Regions from separate parts of the Alsobacter sp. R-9 genome, predicted to be linked through region 2. Evidence: predicted binding sites of a transcription regulator. Region 2 holds the regulator's gene; each other region holds the start of a gene.
The links. Region 2 encodes LexA, which represses DNA repair genes until DNA is damaged. Its sites were predicted from a motif close to TGTTCNNNNTGTGTTCNG; they were not measured.

Region 1: ACX9GQ_RS16180 (helicase-related protein) is a predicted target of LexA. The motif match lies at 5,874-5,891, and genes of this name have one in related genera.
Region 3: ACX9GQ_RS08335 (PA0069 family radical SAM protein) is a predicted target of LexA. The motif match lies at 1,730-1,747, and genes of this name have one in related genera.
Region 4: ACX9GQ_RS16355 (ATP-dependent helicase) is a predicted target of LexA. The motif match lies at 3,223-3,240, and genes of this name have one in related genera.

Annotation. Positions count from the first base shown of each region.
Region 1 covers NZ_JBTSWJ010000009.1:229,381-236,631, forward strand. The annotation lists gene cobS (cobaltochelatase subunit CobS) at 1-245, shown strand, start outside; gene cobT (cobaltochelatase subunit CobT) at 262-2,160, shown strand; gene ACX9GQ_RS16160 (esterase-like activity of phytase family protein) at 2,157-3,203, shown strand; gene ACX9GQ_RS16165 (queuosine precursor transporter) at 3,210-3,815, opposite strand; gene rpmB (50S ribosomal protein L28) at 3,904-4,191, opposite strand; gene ACX9GQ_RS16175 (DUF3108 domain-containing protein) at 4,476-5,360, shown strand; gene ACX9GQ_RS16180 (helicase-related protein) at 5,986-7,251, shown strand, end outside.
Region 2 covers NZ_JBTSWJ010000002.1:577,415-584,665, forward strand. The annotation lists gene ACX9GQ_RS05415 (anthranilate synthase component II) at 1-74, shown strand, start outside; gene trpD (anthranilate phosphoribosyltransferase) at 105-1,118, shown strand; gene trpC (indole-3-glycerol phosphate synthase TrpC) at 1,122-1,937, shown strand; gene moaC (cyclic pyranopterin monophosphate synthase MoaC) at 1,934-2,419, shown strand; gene ACX9GQ_RS05435 (molybdopterin molybdotransferase MoeA) at 2,494-3,705, shown strand; gene lexA (transcriptional repressor LexA) at 3,819-4,523, shown strand; gene ACX9GQ_RS05445 (TetR/AcrR family transcriptional regulator) at 4,559-5,218, opposite strand; gene ACX9GQ_RS05450 (flavin reductase family protein) at 5,208-5,732, opposite strand; gene ACX9GQ_RS05455 (acyl-CoA dehydrogenase family protein) at 5,741-6,898, opposite strand; gene ACX9GQ_RS05460 (SDR family NAD(P)-dependent oxidoreductase) at 7,151-7,251, opposite strand, start outside.
Region 3 covers NZ_JBTSWJ010000004.1:64,615-71,865, reverse strand. The annotation lists gene gcvPB (aminomethyl-transferring glycine dehydrogenase subunit GcvPB) at 1-47, shown strand, start outside; gene ypfJ (KPN_02809 family neutral zinc metallopeptidase) at 188-1,105, shown strand; gene ACX9GQ_RS08340 (hypothetical protein) at 1,100-1,615, opposite strand; gene ACX9GQ_RS08335 (PA0069 family radical SAM protein) at 1,764-2,939, shown strand; gene ACX9GQ_RS08330 (VOC family protein) at 2,997-3,461, shown strand; gene ACX9GQ_RS08325 (TfoX/Sxy family protein) at 3,465-3,854, shown strand; gene ACX9GQ_RS08320 (ribonuclease HII) at 3,776-4,456, shown strand; gene ACX9GQ_RS08315 (hypothetical protein) at 4,442-4,735, opposite strand; gene ACX9GQ_RS08310 (glycine--tRNA ligase subunit alpha) at 4,898-5,824, shown strand; gene ACX9GQ_RS08305 (CDGSH iron-sulfur domain-containing protein) at 5,951-6,190, shown strand; gene ACX9GQ_RS08300 (4-(cytidine 5'-diphospho)-2-C-methyl-D-erythritol kinase) at 6,218-7,066, opposite strand; gene ACX9GQ_RS08295 (tetratricopeptide repeat protein) at 7,101-7,251, opposite strand, start outside.
Region 4 covers NZ_JBTSWJ010000010.1:31,081-38,331, forward strand. The annotation lists gene ACX9GQ_RS16335 (putative bifunctional diguanylate cyclase/phosphodiesterase) at 1-1,104, shown strand, start outside; gene ACX9GQ_RS16340 (GNAT family N-acetyltransferase) at 1,154-1,600, shown strand; gene ACX9GQ_RS16345 (thiol-disulfide oxidoreductase DCC family protein) at 1,582-2,007, opposite strand; gene ACX9GQ_RS16350 (NAD(P)/FAD-dependent oxidoreductase) at 2,004-2,951, opposite strand; gene ACX9GQ_RS16355 (ATP-dependent helicase) at 3,257-5,353, shown strand; gene ACX9GQ_RS16360 (acetolactate synthase large subunit) at 6,393-7,251, opposite strand, start outside.

The sequences.
Region 1 (7,251 bases), on a different contig from region 2:
TGGTCCGTGTCGCCGACCTCACCCGCAACGCGTTCATGAACGGCGACCTGTCGACCGTCATGAGCCCGCGCACGGTGATCACCTGGGCCGAGAATGCCGACATCTTCAAGAGCATCGGCTTCGCCTTCCGCCTCACCTTCCTGAACAAGTGCGACGAGCTGGAGCGCCCGCTGGTCGCCGAGTTCTACCAGCGCGCCTTCGGGCAGGAGCTCCCCGAGAGCGCCGTCAACGTCGCCCTGAGCTGAGGCCGGCGGCGCCCTGATGTCGACCTCGAACCGCAAGCCGCCGCAGGCCAAGGAGGCCCCGTCCGAACCGTTCAAGCGGTCGGTGGCCGGATGCCTGCGCGCCATCGCGGGCAAGACGGAGCTCGAGGTCACCTACGGCACGGACCGGCCGTCGCTGACCCCGGAGCGGGCCCGGCTGCCCGAGCCGCCGCGCAAGATGACGCCGGGCGACGCGGCCGTGCTGCGCGGCCACGCCGACGCGATGGCGCTGCGGCTCGCCTGCCACGACAACGGCATCCATCGCCGCATGGCACCTGAGGGGCAGGCGGCCCGCGCGGTGTTCGACGCGGTGGAGCAGGCACGGGTCGAGGCGATCGGCTCGCGGCGGATGGCCGGCGTCGCCGGCAACCTGTCGGCCATGCTCGAGGACCGCTACCACCGCGGCAACTACCACGAGATCACCGACCGCGCGGACGCGCCGCTCGAGGACGCGGTGGCGATGATCGCGCGTGAGCGGCTCACGGGCCTCAAGCCGCCGCCGGCGGCGCAGCGCATCGTCGACCTGTGGCGGCCCTGGATCGAGGAGCGCGCCGGCGCCGAACTCGACAAGCTGGGGACGTCGCTGGAGGACCAGCGCGGCTTCGCCCGCTCCGTCCGCGACCTGCTCGTCAGCCTCGACATGGCCGACGAGGCCAGCGCCGACCAGGACGAGAGCGAGGACGACCAGGCCGAGGGCGAGCAGAGCCAGGAGCAGGAGGACCAGCAGGGCGAGTCGGAGGAGCAGTCCGCCTCCGAGCGCAGCGAGGCCGAGCGCTCCGACGAGGCGTCGGACGAGATGGAGGAGGGCATGTCGGAGTCGGCCGAAGGGCCGACCGGCGAGATGCCCGAGGACGTCGACGAGGCCGACGGCGACGATCCCTCCGAGGCGTGGCGCCCGCCGACGTCCAGCACGCGCGACCAGCGCGGGCCGGACTACAAGGCCTTCACGTCGAAGTTCGACGAGGTCGTCTCCGCCGAGGACCTGTGCGACGCCGACGAGCTGACGCGCCTGCGGGCCTACCTCGACAAGCAGATGAGCCACCTGCAGGGCGTCGTGGCGCGGCTTGCCAACCGGCTGCAGCGCCGCCTGATGGCGCAGCAGAACCGGGCGTGGGAGTTCGACCTCGAGGAAGGCACGCTCGACCCGGTGCGCCTGCCGCGCATCATCATCGATCCCTACCAGCCGCTCTCCTTCAAGCGCGAGAAGGACACCAACTTCCGCGACACGGTGGTGACGCTGCTCATCGACAACTCCGGCTCGATGCGGGGGCGGCCGATCACCGTGGCGGCGACGTGCGGCGACATCCTCGCGCGGACGCTGGAGCGCTGCGGCGTGAAGGTGGAGATTCTCGGCTTCACCACGCGGGCGTGGAAGGGCGGGCAGGCGCGCGAAGCGTGGCTGCAGGCCGGCAAGCCCGGCAATCCCGGCCGCCTCAACGACCTGCGCCACATCGTCTACAAGGCCGCCGACGCGCCGTGGCGCCGCGCGCGCAAGAACCTCGGGCTGATGATGCGCGAGGGCCTGCTCAAGGAGAACATCGACGGCGAGGCGCTGGACTGGGCGCACAAGCGCCTTCTGGCGCGGTCGGAGCAGCGCAAGATCCTGATGATGATCTCCGACGGCGCGCCCGTCGACGATTCCACGTTGTCGGTGAACCCGGGCAACTACCTGGAGCGGCATCTGCGCTGGATCATCGAGGAGATCGAGACGCGCTCCCCCGTCGAGCTCATTGCCATCGGCATCGGCCACGACGTGACGCGCTACTACCGTCGCGCCGTCACCATCGTGGACGCCGAGGAGCTCGGGGGCGCCATGACGGAGAAGCTGGCCGAGCTCTTCGACGACACCGCGCCGGCGCCGGTCGCGGCCCCACGGCGACGGGTGGCCGCGGGTTGAAGCCGCGGACGGGCCCCTCGCGCCGCAACGCCCTTGCCCTTCTCGGCCTCGGCGGGGCCGGGGCCGTCGCCGTCGCGTTCGCCCACGGACGCGCGGCTTCGGAGACCCTCACCGGGATCACGCCGATCGCCGTCCGCAGTTCGCCGATCCGCACGTTCTCGCTGCGCGACGACAGCCTGCGGCGGTTCGGAAGCCTCGACTTCGTCGGCGGCCTCGAGCTCACCTGCAGCGACGAGCGTTTCGGGGGCTGGTCGGGACTCGCCATCACGCCCGACGGCCGGAAGCTCACGACCCTGTCGGACCGTGGGACTTGGATGGCGGCGACCCTGGAGCTGCGGAACGGCGTTCCCGCCCGCGCCACCGATGCGGTGCTGGCGCCGATCCTCGGTCCGGACGGCCGGCCTGTCACGGGCACGCGGCGCTACGATACCGAGAGCCTCGCCATCGCGGGCGGCGTCGCCTATGTCGGCGTCGAACGGACCCACGAGATCCTTCGCTTCGCGCTCGGCCGCGACGGCTTCGCCGCGCGCGCGGAGGTGCTGCCCCGCCTGCCGGGCGCGAACGAGCTGCGCGCGAACCAGAGCTTCGAGTCCGTCGCGATCCTTTCGGCCGGTCCCCACGCGGGCGCGGTCATTGCGATCGCCGAGCGTCCGCCGCGACGCGATCCCGACCGCCCGACGGTTCCCGGCTGGTTCGTGACGGGACCCGGCGGGCAGTTCGAGGTGGTCCGGGAAGGAGCGTTCGACCCGTCCGACGCCACGGTGCTTCCCGATGGCGACCTCGTGATCCTCGAGCGCAGCTTCGCCTGGCTGGACGGCGTGGGCATGCGCATCCGCCGCGTCCCGGCTGCCGAAGTGCGGCCGGGGGCGAGGCTGGTCGGAGAGGAGCTGATCCGCTCCGACATGCGCAACCGGATCGACAACATGGAAGGGATCGCCGCGCACCGGGACAGCGACGGGTCGACCGTGCTGACGCTGATCTCCGACGACAATTTCTCGATGCTGCAGCGGACGCTGCTTCTGCAGTTCCGGATCGTCGGCTGAGACGGTTCAGCCCGCGGGCGTGCCGGCGACCTCGATCGGCCTGACGATGCCGAGGAGAGCCCCGTAGGGCACCAGCGCGAGGAGCGCGATCAGCATCTTCACGGCGAAGTCGCAGATGGCGAGGCTGACCCACAGCGGCATGGTCCAGTGGCCGAGGAAGGCCACCTCGCCCGACATGGCGGCGTCGCCCGCGAAGGCGAGAGAGAAGAAGAGCGCCGTGTCCAGCGCCGAGCCGACGATGCTGCCGACGAGCGGCGCCCGCCACCATTCGCGGCGGCGAAGGCCGTTGAAGACAGTGACGTCCAGCATCTGGCCGACGAGGAAGGCGGTGCCCGAGGCCAGCGCGATCCGTGGCGTGGCGAGCGCGATCGACAGCACCACGGCGACGACGAACCCGACGGCCACGAGGCGGCGGGCCATGCCGACCCCGTAGCGACGGTTCGTGAGGTCGGTCACGAGGAACGACACCGGATAGGTGAAGGCGCCCCAGGTGAGGTAGTCCGCGAGCCCCCAGTACGGAAAAGGGTGCTGCACGAGGACGTTCGATGCGACGACGACGAGCGTCATCGCCAGCACGGGCAGGGCGAGGGCCCTGGTCATCGCCATGGTCATGGGTGCACCCGGAGGCTGTCTCGGACACCGGAAACAAAAAACCCCGCCGCGAGGCGAGGTTTCGTCGTCCGGCGAGGACGCTGGAAGATTACTGGGCAGCCGCCTTCTTGGCGATCTCGCGCTTCAGCTCGCGCGCGCCCTGCGACAGCTCGTCCTCCGAGGCCTTCGCGAGGAAGGCGTCGAGGCCGCCACGATGCTCGACCGAGCGCAGCGCGTTGGCCGACACACGCAGGCGAACGGAGCGCTGCAGCGCGTCCGACTGCAGCGTCACATTGAACAGGTTCGGCAGGAAGCGCCGCTTCGTCTTGCGGTTCGAGTGGCTCACCAGATGACCCACCTGAACGCCCTTGCCGGTCAACTCGCACCGACGCGCCATGGCTCAACGTCCTTATCTTGCTCGGGATGCCCCGGAAATCCATGGACCGGCGCATGGTGGAGACCGCTTTCGTCCAGAAAGACGGAAGGCGGCCAAGGCCGCCCGCACCACGCAGCAATCGATCGTCGCGGCTCTATAGTCGAGGGGTCCGGCAGCGTCAAGTCGGCGCGGGGCGCGCGAATCAGTCACAATGCCGGCCACGAATCCGCCGGGGTTGCCCGCTTGGCTCCCGGGTCGCACGCACTACCATACGATCGGCACGGGCAACGGCTCAACGGATGGACATGGCGAAGGACACTGGCCGCGGACCGGACAGCCGGCGGACATGGCGCCGCGGCGCGATCGCCGTCGTGGCCGGTGCCGTCTTCGCCGCGGGCGCGGCCCGGGCCGACCAGATCGACATCTCCTACGACCTGAGCCTCGCCGGCCTGCCGATCGGCACGGCGACGCTCGGAGGGACGGTGAACCGCGACAACTACAAGATCGATGTCCGCGCGAAGATGACCGGGCTTGCCGGCATGATCACCGGCGGGCGCGGCGCAGGGTCGTCGTCCGGCGGCACGGCCGGCGGCCGGCCGGTGCCATCGTCCTACGCGCTGGTCTCCACCGGCTCGAACGGCACCTACAGCGTCCGCATGGCGCTTGCCTCGGGCACGGTGGCGGCCCTCGAGATCAAGCCGCCGCTCGACGAGAAGATCGACCGCGTGCCTTTGCAGGACCAGCACAAGCGCAACGTGGTCGACCCCGTCAGCGCCCTGCTGATGCCCGTCGCCCGCAGCGGCCCCCTCCTGGACCCCGCCTCCTGCAACCGCACCATCCCGGTGTTCGACGGCGCCGGCCGGTTCGACGTTGAGCTGACGTACGCGTCTAGGGAGACGATCGACATTCCGGGCTACAAGGGTCCGGTCATCGTCTGCGCGGCCCGCTACACGCCCATCGCCGGGCACCGCACCAACCGCAAGTCGACGCAGTTCATGGCGGACAACCGGGACATGGAGACGTGGCTCGCCCCCGTCGACAACGCCAGGATGCTCGTGCCCGTGAAGATCTCCGTGAAGACGATGGTCGGCACCACCGTCATCGAGGCGAACAAGTTCTCGACGACGCGTTCCACGGCGTCGACCACGGCGCCCGACGCCGGCCGCAGCGCTCCCGCCGGCGCGAACTGACCTCGTTGCGGATATCCCGGCGACCGGGCCCGCGCTGTCTCCCTTCGGTCCCCACCCTGTCCCGAACCGGGACGAGTTCGTGAGCGGTTTCTCGCGAAGAATGCGACAGCGACCAGCCCGGGATGGCGGGTCACTGCCCCGGGACGGCTGCTTCCGCCCCTTGAACGGCCGCGCGAAGCAAGCCCGTCGCGATTCGTGCATCTCGCGTTCACCGTGCGGCTCCTTCGTTAATGCGTGCGACGGCGGCGTCGGACCGGCCGGTCATCTCCGGTTCACGGGCCGGTGACGCCCAAGCTGTCCCTCGATCGTCCCGGCAGGGCCCGAGTCGTCCCGGATGGTCCGGCGAGTCGAGCCGAGTCGAAGGCCGGCGTCCGGCGGCCCCTGGCGAGTCTTCGTCGCCCGGCGGCGGTGTGTTCGACTCGCGGGTGCCATGGTGGAACATCCGCTCTTCGTCACCATATCTTGTGGTGAACGGAACAAGACTCGGAGCGAGTCAGCGATTCGCCCCGGATTCGTTCCCGCCGCGTTCCGCACGTAAACCATTGCCGGCGGCCCAGCGCGGCGTGGTAGACAGAGCGGCGGTCCGCGCCGCGCCCTGCGCCGTCGGCGCGTGAAGAAGGTCCCGATGCTCCCCCGTTCTCTTCCAGCCTCCATCAGGGCCCGGGGCGTGACGGCCGTCCTCGGGCCGACCAACACCGGCAAGACGCACCTCGCCATCGAGCGGATGATCGGCCACGGCTCCGGCCTCATCGGCCTGCCGCTGCGCCTGCTGGCTCGGGAGGTCTACCAGCGCGTCGTGGACCGCGTGGGTGCCGATGCCGTCGCGCTTGTCACCGGCGAGGAGAAGATCAAGCCGGCGGGCGCCCGGTTCTGGGTGGCCACCGTCGAAGCCATGCCGCGCGACCTCGAGGTGCCGTTCGTCGCCATCGACGAAATCCAGCTCGCGGCGGATCGCGACCGCGGGCACGTCTTCACGGACCGGCTGCTGAACATGCGCGGACGGGCGGAGACGCTGCTCATTGGCGCCGCCACCATGAAGCCGCTGATCGAGCAGCTTCTGCCCGGCGTCAGCGTGGTCTCGCGTCCGCGGCTTTCGACACTGCGCTTTGCCGGCGAGAAGAAGATCACCCGTCTGCCTCGCCGCTCGGCCATCGTCGCCTTCTCGGCCGATGAGGTCTACGCCATCGCGGAGCTGATCCGCCGCCAGTGCGGCGGGGCCGCGGTCGTGCTCGGCGCGCTGTCGCCGCGCACGCGGAACGCGCAGGTGGCGCTCTACCAGTCCGGCGACGTCGACTACCTGATCGCCACCGACGCGATCGGCATGGGGCTGAACCTCGACCTCGAGCACGTTGCCTTCGCCGCCGACCGCAAGTTCGACGGCGCCATGCACCGCCGGCTCACTCCCGCCGAGTTCGGACAGATCGCCGGCCGCGCCGGCCGCCACCTGCGCGACGGAACGTTTGGCACCACCGGGCGTTGCGAGCCGTTCGATCCCGAACTGGTCCGCCAGCTGGAGGACCATACGTTCGATCCCGTGCAGATCCTGCAATGGCGGAACCCCGACCTCGACTTCGGCAGTCTGCCGCGGCTGATCGCGTCGCTCGAACGGACGCCGGAGGAGGCGGGGCTGACCCGTGCCATCGCGGCAGACGACGTCGTGGCGCTGGACATCACCGCGCGGGATCCGGAGCTGCGCGGCTACGCCACGACGCCGAAGGCCGTCGAGCGGCTGTGGGAGGTGTGCCAGGTGCCGGACTACCGGAAGGTGGCACCACAGGCGCATGCCGACCTCGTGGCCACGCTCTACCGGCAGTTGATGCGCGACGGGCGCCTTGGGACGGACTGGTTCGCCCGGCAGGTGGCCGAGGTCGACCGCACCGACGGCGACATC
Region 2 (7,251 bases):
GCCTGACGATCTTCAAGAATTTCCTCGACCTCGCGACCGAATGGAATAAGACGAGGCAGGCTGCGCCGGCCTGAGGCCGGCGCGGGAGAGCCCGAGAGAGCACCATGGACGCCTTCAAGCCCATCATCGCCAAGGTCGCCGCGGGCGGACCGCTCTCACGCGAGGAGGCCGAGCACGCCTTCGACACGATCCTGTCCGGCGGCTCGACGCTGGCCCAGAGCGGCGCGTTCCTGATGGCGCTGCGCGTCCGCGGCGAGACCGTGGACGAAATCGCCGGGGCGGTGAAGGCGCTGCGCGACAAGATGCTGCGCGTCTCCGCGCCGGCCGACGCCATCGACATCGTCGGCACGGGCGGCGACAACTCGGGCAGCTACAACGTCTCGACGCTGGCTGCCATGATCACGGCAGCCTGCGGCGTGCCGGTTGCCAAGCACGGCAACCGTGCCGCGTCCTCCAAGTCCGGCGCCGCCGACGTGCTGACGGCGCTGGGTGTCAAGGTGGGCCTCGAGCCGCAGAAGGTCACCGATTGCATCGCCGAGGCCGGCGTCGGCTTCATGTTCGCCCCGACGCACCATGCCTCCATGCGCCATGTCGCGCCGGTGCGCATCGAGCTGGGCACCCGCACCATCTTCAACCTGCTCGGCCCGCTGTCGAACCCTGCCGGGGTGAAGCGGCAGTTGCTGGGAGTGTTCTCGGAAAGCTGGCTGGAGCCGCTGGCTCAGACCCTGGGCGCGCTCGGTTCGGAGAAGGTCTGGGTCGTGTATGGCCGCGACGGCCTCGACGAGATCACGACGACGGGCGAGACGGCGGTCGCGGCGCTGGAGAACGGCAAGGTTCGCCGCTTCGTCATCACGCCCGAGGATGCCGGCCTGCAGCGCTCCCAGCCCGAGGACCTGAAGGGCGGCGAAGCCGAGGTCAATGCCGCGGCGCTGCGCAAGGTGCTGGCGGGCGAGAAGACCGCCTACCGCGACATCGCCGTCATCAACGCCGCCGCCGCGCTGGTGGTGGCCGGCAAGGCCGAGACGCTGCGCCATGGTGCCGAGCTCGCCGCGCACGCGGTCGACAGCGGCGCCGCGCAGGGCGTGCTCGACCGGCTCGTCCTCGTCTCCAACAGGTGACGCATGGCGGACATCCTGGCCCGCATCGAAGCCTACAAGCGCGAGGAGATCGCCGCGGCGAAGGCGCGCGTGTCCCAGGCTGAGATCGAGCGCCGCGCGGCCGAAGCACCCCCTCCCCGCGGCTTCGCACGCGCCATCCGGGCGCACCTGGCGGAGGGGCGCCCTGCGCTGATCGCCGAGATCAAGAAGGCAAGCCCGTCCAAGGGCCTGATCCGCGCCGACTTCGACCCGCCGGCGCTCGCGCGCGCCTACGAGGCGGGCGGCGCGTCCTGCCTCTCGGTGCTCACCGACGAGCCGTCGTTCCAGGGCGCGCCCGAATTCCTCGTCGCGGCCCGCGAGGCGACGTCGCTTCCGACGCTGCGCAAGGACTTCCTGTTCGAGCCCTACCAGGTGTTCGAGGCCCGCGCCTGGGGCGCCGACTGCATCCTCGTCATCATGGCGAGCCTGAGCGACGCGGATGCGAAGCTGCTGACGGACACGGCCCACGCCCTCGACATGGACGTGCTGGTCGAGGTGCATGACCGCGCGGAGCTGGAACGCGCTCTGCCGCTGGGCACGCAGCTCGTGGGCATCAACAACCGCAACCTGCGGACCTTCGAGACGTCGCTGGCCGTGAGCGAGGCGCTGGCGCCGCTCATCCCGGCCGACCGGATCATCGTCGGCGAGAGCGGCATCGCGACCCACGCCGACATCGAGCGGTTGTCCCGGCATCGGATCGACACGTTCCTCGTCGGCGAAAGCCTGATGCGGCAGGACGACGTCGCCGCGGCAACACGCGCCCTCCTTTTCGGCGCCGGAGCGGAACGGTCCGTCGCATGAGCCGGCTCACCCACATCGACGCGAGCGGCGCCGCCGCCATGGTCGACGTGTCCGAGAAGGCTGTCACCCATCGCACGGCCGTGGCCGAAGGCGTGGTGGTGATGATGCCGGCGACGCTGGCGCTCATCCGCGAGGGCAACGCCAAGAAGGGCGACGTCCTCGGTGTTGCGCGCATCGCCGGCATCATGGCCTCGAAGCGCACGCACGAGTTGATCCCGCTCTGCCATCCGCTGCTGCTGAGCAAGGTCGCCGTCGAGCTCGAGCCCGACGACACGCTGCCCGGCATCCGTGTGACGGCCACCGTGCGGGTCTCCGGACAGACCGGCGTCGAGATGGAGGCGCTGACGGCCGTCTCCGTCGCCTGCCTGACCATCTACGACATGGTGAAGGCCGCCGACCGCGGCATGCGGATCGAGGGCATCCGCCTGCTGGCGAAGGACGGCGGCAAGTCCGGCTCCTTCCGGGCCGAGGGGCAGCCCTGACACTGGAGCGTCTGGACCGCAGGCGCGGCTCTGCGCATCCTGTCCCGGACACGAGAAGCCTGCCGGATCCTGCCATGTCCCTCCTTTCGGTCGACGACGCCCTGCGGATGGTCCTCGATTTCGCGCGACGGCCGCTGGAGAGCGAGACGGTCCCGATCGGTGCGGCCGCGGGGCGCACGCTGGCCACGCCGCTCGCGGCGCTCAGGACGCAGCCCCCCTTCCCCGCCTCCGCCATGGACGGTTACGCCGTGCGCGCCGCCGACGTGGCGGCCCCCGGCGCCCGTCTTTCTGTGATCGGAACGGCGCCGGCGGGCCACGCTTTCGCCGGCCGGGTCGGCCCCGGCGAGGCGGTCCGGATCTTCACCGGCGCACCCGTTCCCGAGGGAGCCGACACGGTGCTGATCCAGGAGAACGCCGACGCGGAGAACGGCACCATCGTCGCTCGGACGACCGAGCCGGCCGGCCGCTTCGTCCGTCCGGCGGGGCTCGATTTCCGCGCAGGCGAGGAACTGATCCCCGCGGGCCACAGGATGACACCCCGCTCCCAGGCCCTCGCGGCCGCGATGGGTCATGCCACGGTCCCGGTGCGCCGTCGCCCGCGTGTCGCGGTCCTGGCGACGGGCGACGAGCTTGTGCGGCCGGGCGAAGCCATGCGGCCCGACCAGATCGTCGCGTCCAACGTGTATGCGGTCGCCGGCATGGTGGTGGAGGCCGGCGGGGAGCCGATCGACCTCGGCATCGCCACGGACGATTTCGCGTCGCTGGCGGCCGCGATCACCGCTGCAGAGGCGGCGCGCGCCGACGTTCTCGTCACCCTCGGCGGCGCGTCGGTCGGCGACCACGATCTCGTCCAGTCGGCGCTCACACAACGCGGCATGACGCTCGGCTTCTGGCGCATCGCCATGCGGCCGGGCAAGCCGCTGATCTTCGGCCAGCTGGGGACCATGGGCATCCTCGGGCTACCGGGGAACCCGGTCTCCTCGATCGTGTGCGCCCAGCTCTTCCTGCTGCCGCTCCTGCGGGCTCTCGCCGGAGATGCGGATGCCGGGGCGGACCGGTCGGAGGCCGCGATCCTCGGTGCGGACCTGCCGGCGAACGACATGCGCCAGGATTACCTCCGCGCGAGCATCTCGGAAGGTCCGGACGGCCGGCGGGTCGCCACGCCGTTCGGCCGGCAGGACAGTTCCATGCTGCGTCTCCTGGCACAGGCCCAGGCGCTGATCATCCGCCCGCCCCACGCCCCGGCCGCGAAGGCCGGCGAGGCCTGTCGCATCCTGCGCTTCTAGCGAGAGCGCAAGCGCACGATTGCCGAACACAGCGCGAACATGTATGTTTTGTTCGTGGTTTGTTTGCGGCGAGTCGGATGTCGGCTCGACCACCCTAGCGAGGCCGAACGCGGATGCTCACCCGGAAGCAGCATGAACTCCTTCTCCTGATCCACGAGCGGCTGCGCGAGGACGGGGTGCCGCCCTCCTTCGACGAGATGAAGGAGGCGCTCGACCTCAAGTCCAAGTCAGGGATCCACCGGCTCATCATGGCTCTCGAGGAGCGCGGGTTCATCCGGCGACTGCCGAACCGCGCGCGAGCGATCGAGGTGGTCAAGCTTCCCGAGCAGTCGGTGCCGAACGGGGTTCCGCGCGGACGTTTCCAGCCGAGCGTGATCGAGGGGAATCTCGGCAAGATCAGGCCGAAGGTCACCGCATCACATGGGGAGGCCGACTCCCCCGTCTCCATTCCCGTCATGGGCCGCATCGCGGCCGGCACGCCGATCTCGGCCATCCAGTCCCGGAGCCACACGATCGCGATGCCGCCGGACATGCTCGGCACCGGCGACCATTTCGCCCTCGAGGTGCGCGGTGATTCGATGGTCGAGGCTGGCATCCTCGACGGCGACACCGTGGTGATCCGCCGCCAGGACAGCGCGGACACGGGCGACATCGTCGTCGCCCTGATCGACGACGAGGAGGCGACCCTCAAGCGCCTGCGCCGCCGCGGCTCCTCGATTGCGCTGGAAGCGGCCAATCCGGCCTACGAGACGCGGGTCCTCGGGCCTGACCGCGTGCGCATCCAGGGCAAGCTGGTCAGCCTTCTGCGCCGGTACTGACTCGGGGCGATGCCGGGCGTTCGCCGAGACCGCGGTCAGTCGGCAGCAAACTGCCGTCGCGCACCGGCGAGGAATGTGTCCACGGCCTCCGAAACCAGTTGGGCCGTGGGGACGTGCGGGGTTTGTCCGAACACATGGACCCGCACGCCGGAATAGAAGATGCCGCCGTGCAGCAGCCAGACATGCTCGAGTTCCGACGCGGTCGGCGGACGGTCGGGTCGGCCGAGGTCGCTGCGCGTCTCCCGGGCGATCGGCCCGAGGAGGCGCTCCTCGACCTGGCCGATGTAGCGCCGGTTGAGGTCGATCCCCGCGAGGCCGGCGAGGAGGTAGATCCTGATCCAGTCGCGGGAAAAGATCGTGGCCGTATAGGCCTCGTAGAACGCCACGAGGCGCTGGCGCAGCGCCACGGATCGGTCGCTGATCATGTCCTCCCAGCCGGGGTCCCAGCGTCGCAGGTACACATGCTCGTAGACCTCGCGGACGAGGTCGTCCTTGCTGGGAAAGTACCGGTAGAGCAGCGGCTGCGTGACGCCGATGGCGGCGGCAAGTTCGCGCGTTCCGGTGCCGAATCCGTGCTCGGCAAACACCACCGCCGCCCTTGCCACGATGTCGGCGCGCCGCCGTTCGGCGGACATCCGTCGCGGACGTGCGCCCGAACCGACGTTCGTCGACGCGGGCGCGAGGTCAGCCGGCATCGGCGAACGTTCCGAACCGTCCCTTCACGAAGAGCAGCGGCTCGACGTCCCGCTTTGCATAGCGCTCGACCTCTCCCATGAAGATGATGTGATCACCGCCGTAGTAGCGGTAGGCGTTGCGGCACTCGAACGTCGCCGCGACAGCGTCCAGCACGGGGGCGCCGCCGAGGCCGTCAGACCACGGCACCCCCTCGAACTTGTCGACCCCGGAGCGGGCGAACACGCCGGCAAGCTCCTGCTGGTCTTCGGCAAGCACGTTGACCGCGAAGTGGCTGGCCTCCTGGAACACCTTCAGGCTCGGCGAGTGGATGAGCAGGCTCCACAGCACGAGGGGCGGATTGAGGGACACCGACGCGAAGGAGTTGCAGGTGAGGCCGGCAATGCGACCGTCGGCCCCCCTCGCCGTGACGATGGTCACCCCCGTCCCGTAGTGCCCGAGGGCACGCCGGAAGTCGCGCGGGTCGAAGGACGGCGCGGGCGGCACGGCGGCAGGCGCCGAAGCGGATGCTGACATGGCTCGCCTCAGAGGGTCGGGTTTTCGGACGGCAGGCCGAGGGCGACCCGGCCATAGTTGGCGCCCGCGGCGTCGAAGCTGAAGGCGATGTGCGCGTTGACCGCATGCGCGTCGCGGAACTGCCGCTGCAACGCGCCCTTCATCGACAGGCCGCCGGCGCCGGCCGCGCCGAACACCAGGTCCACGGCTTCCGTGCAGAGATTGACGCTGAAGGCGCCGTCCCGGCGGTAGCGCACCTTCTCCTCCAGCGGCGGAACCCGACCGCGTGCTGCGTCGTCCATCGCATCGATGCAGGTGCGGCGCATGAGCAGCCGTGCGGCGTCGATCTTGGCGGCCGCCATCGCGACCCGGATCTGCGTGGACTGGAATTCCCCGAGCTGGGCGCCGTTGTAGGTCGACACCCGCTTTCGCGCGATGGAGAGGTAATCGTCGAGACAGCCCTGCGCGTTGCCGAGCGCGATGCCCGAGAGCACGTACGGAAAGAGGGCGAAGACCGGCAGGCGGTAGAGCGGACCGGGGTTCACGGCGCTCCCCGGCGTCGCCCCGCCCCTCAGCGCCGACACGGCCAGCGTCATCGCCTCGGGGACGAAGAGGTCGGCGATCTCCACGTCCTGCGAGCCGGTGCCGCGCAGTCCCATCGCGTTCCAGGTCTCGATGATCCTGTAGTCGCGCCGGTGAACGAGAAAGATCCGGTACTCCGGCGCCTCCGTCTCGTCGTTCGGCGCCACGATTCCCGCCAGCATGTTCCACTCGCTGGGATCGACGCCCGACGAGAACGGCCAACGTCCTGAGATGACGTAGCCGCCCGGGGCCCGACGGGCTTTCCCCGCCGGGAAGATGAAGGACGACGCAATCAGGGCGTCCGGATCCTCGTTCCAGACGAGATCCTGCGCCTCCTTCTCGAACATCCCGAGCATCCAGTGGTGGCTGCCGAGGTTCGCCACATTCCACGCGACCGAGGCATCGGCCTGCGCGAGGACGTCGGCGACGTCCACCAGCGCCACGTAGTCGAGTTCCGGGCCGCCTATGCGGCGCGGCTGCAGGATCCGGAACAGGCCGCTGTCGTGCAGGTCGCGCTCCGTCTCCGGCGGCAGCCGGCGCAACTCCTCCGTGCGGGCGGCGCGTTCCTTGAGCGCCGGCTGAAGGGCCCGGGCGCGCTCCAGCATCTCGTCCAGCCCGCAGGCCGCGAGGTTTCCCCGGCGATGATCGAGCCTGATGACCTTGTCCGCCATGGCGCCCTCCTCCGCCGCGGCCCACGGCCGCGCTGTCATCCTCGTTTATCGAACGATAAATTAGCGGACCTCGCCTCGACGGCAAGCGTCATGCCGCCGCAGCCGTGACCTTTGGTTGCAGGTTTTTTCCGGCAGGGCTTTGTCGATCGCGCAGCGCGGATGCTGGGGACGCCCGTCGACGCTTCTTCAGTCGGCGGTCCAGCCGCCGTCCACCATCAGCGCGGAGCCCGTCACGAGCGCCGACGCGTCAGAGGCGAGAAACAGAACGGGGCCCATGATGTCCTCGA
Region 3 (7,251 bases), on a different contig from region 2:
TCCTGCGCTGGACCCCGCCGCAGCCTGTCAAGGAAGCCGCGGAGTAGCCCTCCACCGGGCCCCGATCCGACCGCACCCGGCGCCCCCCTGCGGCGCCGGGTGCGTCGCCATGCCGTTGCAACCGCAGCGCCGGCGCGGCATTGATGGAGGCAGAGCGCGGCCATCGCGACGGCGACGGGGGGAGCCCATGCGGTACGACGACCTCAGGACGTCCGAGAACGTGGAGGACCGCCGCGGCCAGGGCGGTGGCTACGGGGGCGGCGGCAGCGGGTTCGGCCTCGGCGGCGGGGGCGGCCGGCTCGGCATCGGCACAATCGTCGTGCTCGGCATCCTCGGCTGGGCGCTCGGCATCAACCCGGCCATCCTCATCGGCGGCGCGGAGATGGTGGCCGGCGGGCGCGGTCCATCCGTCCAGCAGCAGCAGGCCCAGCCGCGCAACACGGCGCCGCCAAGCGACGACGTCGGCGTGTTCGTGGCCAAGGTGCTCGGAGAAACCGAGGACGTCTGGTCGCAGGTGCTGCCGCAGCAGGCGAACCTGCGCTACGAGGTGCCCAAGCTGGTGCTCTTCTCGGGCTACACGCAATCGGCATGCGGCGGCGCCCAGTCGGCCATGGGGCCGTTCTACTGCCCGCGCGACCGGCGTGTGTACCTCGACACCTCGTTCTTCGAGGACATGAAGCGGCGCTTCGGCGGCGGCGGCGACTTCGCCTACGCCTACGTCATCGCCCACGAGGTGGGCCACCATATCGAGAACCTGCTCGGCATCCTGCCCAAGGTGCAGCAGGCGCAGGCGCGGGCCTCGGACCGGGCGGAGGCCAACGCGCTCTCCGTTCGCGTCGAGCTGATGGCCGACTGCCTCGCCGGCGTCTGGGCCAACAAGATGAACGCCCGCCACTCGAACATCGACGAGAAGGACGTGCGTGACGCCGTCAACGCCGCCACGGCGATCGGCGACGACCGGCTGCAGCGGCAGTCGAGCGGCCGTGTGGTGCCCGACAGCTTCACCCACGGCTCTTCGGAGCAGCGGGTGCGCTGGCTGATGACGGGGCTTCGCACCGGCGACATGCGCCAGTGCAACACGTTCCAGAGCACGACCCGCCTATGAGCGCGCCGGCGCTCCGCGCCGGTCGTGCAGGACGCTCCCGAGGCGCCTGACCCGCGGCAGGCGCTCGCCGGCCTCGATGCATTCGCGCGGGAGGACGAGGCCGAGGTCCGGGTGGGCGATGCCGACGACCCCGGCCATCACGTTGAGCGCGGCGGCACGCAGCGCCGGCCCCGGGCCCCGGCGCGCCCGCAGGGTAAAGACGGCGACCTCTCGGTCGCGGACGGCGTCGGCGATGTCCTCGATCCACGGGCCGCCCGGCACCAACCCGGCCTCGAGCACCATCAGCCATGGCGCCCGCGCCGCCGCCGCGCCTGACCGCAGGTTGCCTTGGCCCTCGGCCACGACCATGCAGCCCGAGGCATCCGCCACCGTGCGCAGGTAGTCGGTCTCCTGGTCCGCGAGGAGCACGGCATCGCGCAGCAGCCCGTCCGCCACGGCGGGCACGAGAGCTGCCAGCGTGTCGAGGAGGGCGGGGTCCTCGCGCGGGACCCGGATGAGGGCACTGATCATCGTCCCTAGTCAGGCAGAGCTTACGCTGCAGTGCAACATCCGCGCGCGGGGGTGCGACGCCGCGTTGTGAACAAGAAGGGAACGCGGCCTTGCCAACGGCGTTGGAGAGTGATCTGTTCTTCTTATGTTCCAGAAGGAGACTCGCTCGATGGCCTCGGTCAAACCGGCTGCCGCCCCCGCCGGCCGGCTCGGGTGCCCAGGCCAGGGCGCCGCCACGAACTTCCAGGTCGGCGACGGTCGGTCCTGCGTCGCCGACCTCGTCGACCCGCAGCGCCGCCGCGGTCGCGGCACGGCGACCAACCGCAGCGGCCGCTTCGAGCCGGTGGCGCGGGAGAGTGCCGACGACGGCTGGGGCAGCGCCGCCGAACTGCCGCCGCTGCGCACCGAGGTGACGACGGAGAAGCCGAAGTCGATCATCATCCGCAACGAATCGCCGGACATCTCGTTCGACCGCTCGATCAACCCGTACCGCGGCTGCGAGCACGGCTGCGTCTACTGCTTCGCTCGGCCGACCCACGCCTACATGGGCCTGTCGCCGGGGCTCGACTTCGAGACGAAGCTGTTCGTCAAGGCCGGTGCCGCGCAGTTGCTTGAGCGCGAACTGGCGGCCGAGGACTACGTGCCGCGTACCATTGCCATCGGCACGAACACCGACCCCTACCAGCCCATCGAGCGCGAGCACCGCGTCATGCGGCAGGTGCTGGAGGTGCTGGCGCGGACCAACCACCCGGTCGGGATCGTCACGAAGTCGGCGCTCGTCACCCGCGACATCGACATCCTCGGCCCCATGGCGGAGAAGGGGCTGGTGAAGGTCGCCCTGTCGGTGACGACGCTGGACGGTCGCCTCGCCCGGTCGATGGAGCCGCGCGCCAGCGCGCCGCACCGGCGGCTCGAGGCCATCCGTCAGCTGGCCCAGGCCGGCATTCCGGCGTCGGTCATGGTCGCGCCTGTCATCCCCGCCGTGAACGATCCGGAACTCGAGCGCATCCTCGAGGCAGCGTGGGAGGCCGGCGCCCGCGAGGCGGGCTATGTGCTGCTGCGCCTGCCGCTCGAGGTGCGCGACCTCGTCCGGGAGTGGCTTCTGGAGCATCATCCCGACAAGCTTCGGCACGTCCTGTCCCTCATTCGCTCGACGCGAGGGGGGAAGGACTACGACGCGAAGTGGGGGGAACGCATGACGGGTGACGGGCCCTATGCCTGGATGATCGGCCGCCGGTTCGAGATCGCCGCGCAGCGCCTCGGCTTCAACCGGCGCCGTCTCAAGTTGAGGACGGACCTGTTCGTCTCGCCCGGTCCTGGAGGCCGCCAGCTGTCCCTGTTCTGAATCGGGCGGATGGCCCCCGCTTCACCGGGGCCGTCCGCCACCACCGAGGAGGCCGCCATGGCCCGCTCCGCCGATCCCGCACCCGCTGCGCTGCCGCCGCGCCTCCACCTCGTGACGCTGGCCGTCGCCGACGTTGCCCGTGCCCGGCTCTTCTACGAGGCCCTGGGATGGCGCGCCTCGGCCGACAGCCAGCCCACCGTCGCCTTCTTCGATTGCGGCGGGACCATCCTGTCGCTTTACGGGCGGGATGCACTGGCGCGGGATACCGGGGCCTCCGTTCCGCCGACGGGTCCGGCCGTGACGCTGGCCTACAACGTCGCCACGCAGGATGCCGTCCAACGTGCGGTCGACGTCTTCCTCGCGGCCGGCGCCACGCTGGTGAAGGCAGCGGCGACGGCCGAGTGGGGCGGCACCATCGCCTTCGTCGCCGATCCCGACGGCCATGTCTGGGAGGTGGCGCACAACCCGTTCTGGCCCTTCGACGGGGAAGGGCGGCTCGTTCTGCCGCCGCCGGCGGGCTGAGCCATGGGCCGGATCGCGGACATGCGCAACCTCGGCCCGGTGATGGAGCGCCGATTGAACGAGGTGGGGATCACGAGCGAGGAGGAGTTGCGGGCCCTCGGTGCCGTGGCCGCCTTCGCTCGCCTGCGGTTCGCCGATCCGCGGACCAGCCTCAACGCGCTGCACGCGATGGAGGCCGCGATCATCGGAATCCCCTGGCAGGATCTTCCGAAGGCCACCAAGGTGCGTTTGTGGGCGGAACTCCACGGAACAGGACAGGGCGGGGGGCCGGCGGACCGGACTTGCGGCGGCGCCGCGGGTGGTGACCATGGGACATGGCCCGAATCGCCCGCTCCGCAGCCTCCTCGATCACCGTCCGCAGCGGACCGGACTTCGCGCGCGAAGCGGCGCTGATCCGGTCCGGGCATGTGCCCGTGGCGGGCATCGACGAGGTGGGACGCGGGCCTTTGGCGGGACCGGTCGTCGCGGCCGCCGTCATCCTCGATCCCGATCGCCTGCCGACCGGCCTCGACGATTCAAAGGCCCTGACGGCCGAGCGGCGGGAGCAACTGTTTGACGTGATCATGGCGACGTCCGACGTCGCCGTAGCGTCCGTGCCGGCGAGCCGGATCGACGCGATCAACATCCGCGCGGCGACGCTCGAAGCGATGCGCCGTGCCGTGGCAGGGCTCCGCCGACCGCCGCTGTTCCTGCTGGTCGACGGGCGGGACGTGCCCGCCTGCCCCGTTCCGGGCGAAGCCGTCGTCGGCGGCGATGCCCGGGTCGCGTCCATCGCGGCAGCTTCGATCGTCGCGAAGGTGACCCGCGACAGGCTGATGGCTCGGCTCGGCCGGCACTATCCGGACTACGGATTCGAACGGCATGCCGGGTACGCGACGGCTGCGCATCGCGCGGCAATCCGCGCGGTCGGACCCTGCCCTTACCACCGTCTCAGCTTCGGGCCGCTGTTTGCCGCGGAAGGACAGGACGGCGCCGAGCCGTCACTTCCGGCATAGGACCGGTTCGCCGTAGGTCGGGCCGACGACGCGAACCGGCCGGGCACAACCCTCGGACGCATCCTCCGACACCACGGGCGCGGGGCGCGCCGGGGCGGCCTGCGCCGCATCGGCGATGCCGCGCTCCCGCTCGATGGCGCACATCGTCTGGACAGCGCCGACCGGCACCTCGAGGTCCGCGAGCACCGGGCCGCGGGCCGTCGCGCCAACGACGGAGACGGCGAGGGGGGTAAGAAGCGCGGCCATGAGGGCGGCGCCGCCGAACAGTGCAAGCTTCATGACGCAACTCCCGGTTCTTTGGCCGTTTCGGCCTTGCTCCACCGGTACCGCAGGGCCGTCCCCGCCGGTGTGCGCCCGCGCACGTGGCGTGCTTGACCGGTTCGGGGGCCGCTTCTACGGTGCGCGCCGTTCGGGGCCGGGGCCCCTCAGGCGGGCTGATCGATGACTGAAACGCTGCGACCGGAACGCTCGTTCCAGGGGCTCATCCTCACGCTCCACCGCTTCTGGGCGGAGCACGGGTGCGTCGTCCTGCAGCCCTACGACATGGAGGTCGGCGCCGGCACGTTCCATCCTGCGACGACGCTGCGCTCCCTCGGCCCGCGCCCCTGGAAGGCGGCCTATGTGCAGCCCTCGCGCCGCCCCAAGGACGGCCGCTACGGCGAGAACCCCAATCGCCTCCAGCACTACTACCAGTACCAGGTGATCCTGAAGCCGTCCCCGCCGGACCTGCAGGACCTCTACCTCCGCTCGCTCTATGCCATCGGCATCGACCCCGGCCTCCACGACATCCGCTTCGTCGAGGACGACTGGGAGAGCCCGACGCTGGGCGCCTGGGGCCTCGGCTGGGAGTGCTGGTGCGACGGCATGGAGGTGAGCCAGTTCACCTACTTCCAGCAGGTCGCCGGCTTCGAGTGCTCGCCCGTCTCGGGCGAACTGACCTACGGGCTCGAGCGCCTCGCCATGTACGTGCAGGGCGTCGACAACGTCTACGACCTTAACTTCAATGGCGGCGAGGGGGCGGACAAGGTCACCTACGGCGACGTCTTCCTGCAGGCCGAGCAGGAATACTCCCGCCACAACTTCGAGGCCGCGGACACGGAGATGCTCTTCCGTCACTTCCGCGACGCCGAGGCCGAGTGCCGTGCGCTGCTGGAGAAGGGCGAACGCGGCGAGGGCGAGCGTCACGCCATGGCGCTGCCGGCCTACGACCAGTGCATCAAGGCAAGCCACGCCTTCAACCTGCTGGACGCACGGGGAGTCATCTCCGTCACCGAGCGGCAGAGCTATATCCTGCGTGTGCGCGAACTCGCCAAGGCGTGCGGTGCCGCGTGGCTGAAGACCGAAGGCGGCGGCTTCGCCGCGGCCTGAAGGCTGACCCATCGCGCCTCCGGGCGTTGCTGCAAGCCGATCCTTGCAGGCCTGCTCCTTCCGGCGCGGCATCGCGGCGGCCTAGGCTTGGCCGTCGGTGGCGCCCTGCCGCCGGGAGGGACCTTCATGGACAAGCCTGCCGTGGGCGGCACCGCCCCCATCCCCGTCGAAGTCAAGGCCGGACAGACCTACTGGTGGTGTGCCTGCGGCAAGTCGAAGAACCAGCCTTTCTGCGACGGCTCGCACCAGGGCACGGCCTTCGTGCCGATGGAATGGACGGCAGACGCGGACAAGCGCGCCTTCTTCTGCACCTGCAAGCAGACGGGCAAGTCGCCGCTCTGCGACGGGTCTCACAAGTCGCTCTGACCGCCGCGCCCTGCGCGTCGGCAGCCCCTACCGCAGGACCGTCGGGCTGATCCACCAGTCCGGATGGAGGGCGCGGAGCGCGCGTGCCGCGCGGGCTGCGGCATGGCAGTCCGGGAACAGCGCGAAACACGTTGCTCCCGAGCCCGACATCCGCGCGAGCCGGCAGCCCGGGAGGCCGCGCAGCGCCAGCAGGACGTCGGCAACGGCCGGCGCCGTCGCGATGGCGGGCGGTTCGAGGTCGTTGCGTCCTTCGTTCGCCCAGGCCGTCGGGTCCGACGGCGCCGTGAAGCCCGCCGACGGGCCGGCCTGACCGGGCGCGAGGGCCAGTCCCCTGAACACCGCGGGCGTCGGCACCGCGACCCGCGGGTTGACCAGCAGCGCGAACAGCGGATCGAGCGGGACAGGCGGACCGACCTCGTGGCCCGTCCCTGCCATCACCCGCGCCCGCGGCGCGAGGCAGACGGGCACGTCCGAGCCGGTGCGCCGGGCCGCCTCCGCCAGCCGCGGGTCGTCAGGCGGAAGGCCGTTGGCGCGGGCGAGGAGCCGCAAGGCCGCCGCCGCGTCGGAGGAACCGCCGCCAAGGCCCGCCGCGACGGGCAGCCGCTTCGTCAATCGAAAACGGCCGGCAACGAGGCCGGGGACGAGCGCAGCGAGGTGATGGGCGGCCCGCAAGACGAGGTTGTCGTCGTCGGGCCCCGCCTGCGCGGCCGTGGGCCCCTCGACCTTCACAGCCAGGGACCGTCCGGCCTCGAGGACGAGGCCGTCGCCGACACCGGCGAAGGCCACGAGGCTCAGGAGGTCGTGGAACCCGTCGTTGCGGCGCCCGAGTACGTGAAGCGTCAGGTTGACCTTCGCCGGGGCGCGGTCGCGCAGCATGGAGGCGGACCCGGGGCTCGCGCCGCCGTCCGGCTCAGCCGCCGTTCGCCTTCTTCTCGATCTCGGCCGCCGCGGGCTTGGGGTCGTCCTCGAGGCCGGATTCGAGCTTCTTGAGGATCTTCGGCAGGTCCTCGGGCTCCGGCTTCAGGTCGCGCGCGTGGTTCCACTGGAAGGTGGCTTCCAGC
Region 4 (7,251 bases), on a different contig from region 2:
CCCCACGAAATCTCGCGCATCGGCGGCGACGAGTTCCTCATCGCGCTGCGTGGCGCGGGCCCGGACCAGGCGCACGAGACGACGCGCAAGCTCATCCAAGCGCTGTCGGAGACCTACCACGTGGGCCCGACGGAAATCACCTGCGGCGCCAGCATCGGCTTCGCCATCGGGCCGCAGCACGGCACCAACTTCGACGAGCTGATGCGCAACGCCGACCTCGCCCTCTACTCCGCAAAGAGCAGCGGGCGCGGGCAGGCCGTGGCCTATTCCGAGGTGCTGTCGGAGATCTACCACGACCGCGTCGAGCTCGAGTACGACATGCGCTCGGCGATCACGCACTCGGAGCTGGAGCTCGTCTACCAGCCGATCGTCGACCCGCGCTCGGGCCGGACCATCTGCTGCGAGGCATTGCTGCGCTGGAACCATCCCACCCGCGGCCGCATCTCGCCCGGCGACTTCATCCCGATCGCCGAGGCCACCGGCCTGATCGTGCCGATCGGCGCCTGGGCCATGCGCGCGGCCTGCGCCGAGGCGGCGACCTGGCCCTCCGACATCCGCGTCGCGGTCAACCTGTCGCCGCTGCAGTTCAAGAAGGGCCGCGAGATCGTCGACGTGGTGAAGCAGGCGCTGGCCGAGACGGGCCTGCCGCCGCACCGCCTCGACCTCGAGATCACCGAGTCCGTCCTCATCGAGGACACCGAGGTCGTGCTGGCGGTCATCGAGGAGTTCCGCTCCGAAGGCATCGGCGTGTCGCTCGACGACTTCGGCACCGGCTTCTCGTCGCTCGGCTACCTCAGCGACTTCCCCTTCTCGAAGGTGAAGGTGGACCGCAAGTTCTGTCACCGCGTGGTGGACTCCACCCGCACGCGCAGCATCATCAAGGGCATCTCGCAGCTGACGCGGGACCTCGGCATGGAGCTCGTGGCGGAAGGCATCGAGAACCACGCCCAGCTCGACGTCATGCGCGACCTCGGCATCAACGCCGTGCAGGGCTACCTCTTCTCGCGCCCGCTCTCGGTGCCGCAGCTGCGCCTCGCCATCCGCGAGCCGATCGTGCCCGTCGAGGCGCCCAAGGGCGACGACCGCAAGCCCGCCGCCGCCTGAACGTTCGTCCCGGCCTGTCCTGGCCGAACGACTCGTCTAGGCTGGCGGCATGACCACCTTCGGAAACCTCGCCTCCGACGACCTCCCCGCCGTCATCGACCTGTGGGTCGAGAGCTGGACCGGCGTCGTCCCGGGCATCGACTTCCCGGCGCGCCGTGAGTGGTTCCGCGGCCATGTCGGGGGCTGGATGGCCGCAGGAGGCCTTGCCCGGGTCGCCCGCGACGACGAAGGCGCGCTCGCCGGCTTCATCCTGATCGACCCGCGCTCCGGGCTCCTCGACCAGATCTGCGTCGCAGCGGCGCGCAAGGGCGAAGGCACGGCGCTGCTGCTGCTCGGCGAGGCGCGCCGCCTGTCGCCAGGCGGCATCGACCTCCGCGTCAACGTCCACAATGCCCGCGCCGTCCGCTTCTACGAGCGGGAGGGCTTCGTGCGCGAGGGAGAGGGCGTCAGCCCCAACTCCGGCCTTCCGATCTACCACTACCGCTGGCGGCCCTGACGGCGTGCCTGCCAGCGGCCGACGAGCCGGGACAACGCCGGCCGGACCGGCAGCAGCAGGCGGTAGCCGACCTCCAGCACCGCGGTCACGGGCGGCCACCCGGCGACCCGGCCCAGCACCGGCCACGGGCCCGGCAGGTTCCGCCAAAGCGCGGCGAAGGCGGCGGCGCCCGAGAGCAGCCTCCCGTCCGGCGTGCGCACGTGGAACCGCGCCATCGCGGTCTCGCGGTCGAGGTCGGAGGCGGGCCTGGCCTCTCCGGGCGACACGTCCTCGAAGGTGATCGCGCCGTCCCTGTCGGCGCGGCGGTAATGGCCGATCTCGGCCCGGCACAGCGGACACGAGCCATCGTAGTAGACCGTCAGGCCGCCGCCGCAGGCGGGTGCGCGCTCGTCACCGGCACGGCTCACGCCAGCGTCTCCAGCACCGACCCGCCGGCCGCGTGGCCGCTGTCGAAGGCCGCCTCGACGCGTCCGCCGAGACACCAGTCGCCGCAGGCCCACAGTCCGGCGGGGTCATGGAGAAACGGCACGCCCGCCGCCCGCTCGACGAGGGCGTAGCGCCAGCGATGGGCCGCGACGTGGACGGCGCCCGCCACGTCGATGCCGACGGCGGCCAGCGCCGGCGCCAGAAGGGCGGGAATCTCCTCCGGGCGCCGCTCGAGGTGGGCGCGCGACCATGCGGGCGAGGCATGGACCACGACGGCCTCGGCCTCGCCCCGGCCGGGCTTGCTGGCGTTGCGGGCCACCCAGCCGATCGCCTCGTGGGGCGCCTCCAGATGGTCCGCCAACCCCTGGACCCGGGCGAGGAAGCCCAGCATCAGGGCCCAGCACGGCGCGTAAACCGCTGCCGCCATCGCCGGCAGGGCGATCCCCGCGCTCGCGGCCAGCGTCACGCCCTGCGGCGCCGGCACGGCGAGCACGACGGCACCGAAGCGCCCGTTGGCGGGATGGTCCAGCGGGCCCTCGGCCGTGGCGACGCGCCACCCCTCGTCCCCGCGCGAGAGGGCGGAGACGGTGACGCCGGTGCGCACGTCGAGCCCCGCGGCCATGGCCCGGGCTGGTGCCGTCATGCCCGGCAGGCCGACCATGGCGTCGTCGAACCACGGCGCCGCCGCGCCCGTCGCGCTCCACGACGCCAGCGCCGCGCCCATGGCCGGGCCGCGGACCCGGAAGAACTGGGCGCCATGGTCGAAGGCGAAGCCCTCGACACGCCGCGTCGCCATGCGGCCCCCGAGCCCGCGCCCCTTGTCGACGACCACGACGGGCCGACCAGCGTCGGCGAGGCGGCGGGCCGCGGCAAGGCCGGCGATGCCGGCCCCGACCACGGCGACCGGAAGGGAAGAAAGGCTCATGAACGACGCTCCACGCAGTGACCCTGCTCCTACGCACGAGACCGCCCGTCGGACGACCCGGCGGGGCGGAAACCTGCGGTCGCGACGTCGCAGCCGCCTCGCCGCAGGTGGTCCGACGGGCGCGGGGCAGTCCTTCCCTCCTCCCCGCCGTCGGCCTCCTTCCCCTCTCCCCGCATCGCGGGGAGAAGGTGCCCCGAAGGGGCGGATGAGGGGCGGCGCGGGCCGCGTTCCCGATGACGGGGCGAGAGCACTCCCCCCGCACCCTGCGATTGCGAACACAACGCGAACCGTGGTTGCCTGCGGCGATGAACGCCATCGATTCGCGGCTCGCCGGCGCCCGTCCCCATCTCGCCGCGCTCAACCCGCAGCAGCGGCATGCCGCCGAGCGCGCGGCCTCCGGCGGCGGGCCCCTGCTGGTCATCGCCGGCGCCGGCTCGGGCAAGACCAACACGCTCGCCCACATGGTCGCCACCCTCATCGTCGAGGGGGCGGACCCGCGGCGCATGTTGCTCCTCACCTTCTCGCGCCGCGCGGCGGCGGAGATGACGCGGCGGATCGAGCGCATCGCGGGCGAGGCCATGGGCCCGGCCGCCAGGGTGATGACCGACGCCCTCACCTGGGCGGGCACGTTCCACGCCGTCGGGGCCCGGCTGCTGCGCGAGCACGCCGGCAGCATCGGTCTCGATCCCGCCTTCACGATCCACGACCGGGAGGATTCGGCCGACCTGATGAACATGGTCCGGCACGAGCTCGGCCTGTCGGGCACCGAGAGCCGCTTCCCGACCAAGGGCACCTGCCTCGCGATCTATTCCCGCGCCGTCAACGCGGAAATGCCGCTCGGCGAGGTGCTGGGCACCGCGTTCCCGTGGTGCGCCGGCTGGGAGGCGGAGCTGCGGCAGCTCTTCGCCGCCTATGTCGTGGCCAAGCAGCGGCAGGCCGTGCTCGACTACGACGACCTGCTGCTCTACTGGGCCGAGATGATGGCCGAGCCCTCGCTGGCGGCGGAGGTGGGCGCGGCGTTCGACCACGTCCTCGTCGACGAGTACCAGGATACCAACCGCCTGCAGGAGCGCATCCTGCTGGCGCTCAAGCCGGACGGACGCGGGCTGACGGTGGTCGGCGACGACGCGCAGTCGATCTACTCGTTCCGCGCCGCGACCGTCCGCAACATCCTCGACTTCCCGGGCCGCTTCCCGCAGCCCGCCGAAGTTGTGACGCTCGAGCAGAACTACCGCTCGACGCAGCCCATCCTCGCCGCGGCCAACGCCGTCATCGGGCTCGCGCGGGAGCGCTTCACCAAGAACCTGTGGTCGGACCGCGAGGGCACGGACCGCCCGCGGCTCGTCACGGTGGCGGACGAGACGGCGCAGGCGAACTACATCGCCGACATGATCCTGCAGAACCGCGAGGCCGGGCTTGCCCTCAAGCAGCAGGCGGTCCTGTTCCGCACGTCGCACCACAGCGGACCGCTGGAGGTGGAGCTCACGCGCCGCAACATCCCCTTCGTGAAGTTCGGCGGCCTGAAGTTCCTCGACTCAGCGCACGTGAAGGACGTGCTCGCAGTGCTGCGCTTCGCCGAGAACCCGCGTGACCGCGTCGCCGGTTTCCGGCTGCTGCAGCTCGTGCCCGGCATCGGGCCGACGACGGCGGGCAAGGTGGTCGACGCCGTCGACGCGGCCGGCGGCAGCCTCGACGCGCTGGCCGGCTTCAGCCCGCCCGCCCGCGCGGCCGAGGCGTGGCCCGCCACGGTAGAGCTCGTCGCGGCGCTGCGGGCGCAGGCCTCCGACTGGCCGGCCGAGTTCGAGCGCGTGCGCCTGTGGTACGAGCCCCACCTCGAGCGGCTGCACGACGATGCGCGGCTGCGCCTGCCCGACCTCCTGCAACTGGAGCAGATCGCGGCCGGCTACCCGTCGCGGCAACGCTTCCTCACCGAACTCACGCTCGACCCGCCCGACGCCACCAGCGACGAGGCTGGCGTGCCGCTGAAGGACGAGGACTACCTCATCCTCTCCACCATTCACTCCGCCAAGGGGCAGGAGTGGAAGGCCGTGTTCCTCCTCAACGCGGTCGACGGCTGCATGCCCTCCGACCTCGCCACGGGGTCGGACGCCGAGATCGAGGAAGAGCGGCGCCTGCTCTACGTCGCCATGACCCGGGCCCGCGACCAGCTGCATCTGATGACGCCGCAGCGCTTCTACGTGCACGGGCAGGCAGCGCGCGGCGACCGGCACGTCTACGCCTCGCGCACGCGCTTCATCCCGCACGCCCTGCTCGACCGGTTCGAGCCGCAGTCGTGGCCGGCCGCGCGTCCCCGGACCGGCACGCCCTGCCCCGGCCCCGCCCCGGCCGTGCGCGTCGACGTCGCCGCCCGCATGCGCGGGCTGTGGTCGTCGGGGTCCTGAGCCGGCGTTCGGCGGGCCGCGCCGGCCCCTCACCACCGTCATCCCGGCCCGAGCGGCTGAACCACCTCTGCCGGCCGGCTGCGCCGGCCGGCAGAGGTGGCGCGGGGGGCAGGCGCGAGGGTGCGCCCCTCCGAGCGCGCGCCGGCGCCTTGGCGGTCGCCACCGCTCGAACGAGCGTGCACGACAAATCATTCAACTCGCAATTGAATCGACGTCTATCAGGACGATAGTCCTTGACATCGCCTCCCGTGCAGCCAACGCTGCCCGTGCCTCGCATCGACGGGGACGCGTCCGAACTGGCACGTCGGGCGCCTCACCGTGGGGCTCCGGTCCTCGTCAGGCCGGAGGATGCGGGGGCAAGGGCTGGCGGACGACGGATGACACACCGGCGCCGCACGCCGCGACTGCGCGGATCGGCGGCGAGCGAGACGTCGCCGGATTGAATACCCCCTTCAACCCGGCACCGCCGGGGACGCCGACCTCCCGCCGATCCGCGCCACCCCGCGGTCTGCCCAACCCAGAAAAGCCCGAGCATCGACGAACCCGCCCCGCCGCTCCCGCGCCGGGGCCGAAAGCACTTCGCGCCAATCCTTCGGCTAAGGGCTGGATCCCCTTCCCGGCCGGCCCTGCCGGCCGCCGGGGATGACGCTCCTGGAAGACCGCACGCGCCGTCCCGATGGTCCCGTGGAGCCCCTCCCGCATCATCCCCGACCGGCGCGCGGCGGAAGGGAGGGCACCCCCCCACGCGTCATCGCCAACCGAAGCTGCGGAAGGAAAGGCGCCTGCCAATCCCCCGCCGTCATCCCCGGCGGTCCGCGCAGCGGACCGGGAAGGGGATCCAGGTGAGGACAGGACGACGCGAGAAGGCCGGATCCCCCTGCGCTCCGCGGCTTCGCCGCTCCGGTCGGGGATGACGGGAGAGAGCCGGGGCGTCGCACCGCGTCCTCGGGCGACGCCGCCCCCTCCTCATCCTGAGGAGCGGGCGCAGCCCGCGTCTCGACGGACGCACGGTGGTTGGGCAGGCGCAGCACTCACCGCGTCAGACCACCGCCTCGATCAGGAACGGCCCGCGCCGGCCCATCGCGCCGCGCAGGAGATCGGCAAGGTCCTCCGCGGTCGTCGCCCGGGCCGCCTCGACGCCGAGGCCGCGGGCGATGCCGACGAAGTCGAGCACGGGATCGTCGAGGTTGAGCATGCGGCGCGCGTTGACGCCGACCTCGTTGACGCCGACGCCCCGCATCTCGCCGTTGAGAATGGCGTAGGTGCGGTTGGCGACGATCACGGTGACGATGTCGAGGTTCTCGCGCGCCTGCGTCCACAAGCCCTGGATCGTGTACATGGCGCTGCCGTCCGCCTGCACGGCGACGACCTTGCGCTCCGGGCAGGCGACGGCCGCCCCCGCCGCCAACGGGATGCCGATGCCGATCGAACCACCCGTGATCTGCAGGTAGTCGTGCTGCGGGGCGGCGCGCGTCGCGGCGAAGACGTGGCCGCTCGCCGTGATCGACTCGTCGACGAGGATCGCCCCCTCCGGCAGCAGCGCCCCCACCACGGCGGCGAGGCGCTCGGGCGTCAGCGCGCCGCTCGGCACGCCGGGACGTTCGGCCGCCGCGACGGCGGGAAGCGACGCCGCGCCAGCCGGCACGCCGAGCGCCTCGGCCAGCGCGGCCACGGCCGCCGGGGCATCCTGCGTCGGCTCGGCCAGGGTGACGACCTCGCAGTCGTCGCGAACCAGCCGGCCAGGCTTGCCCGGATAGCCGAAGAAGGCCACCGGCACGGGTGCGCCGGCGAGGACGAGGAGGTCGATGTCGGCGAGCTGCGGCAGGGACTGGTCGACCGGGTACGGCACCTTCGCCAGCGCGATGCGGCCGGCGCCCCGCTCGATCCGTGGGCTCGAC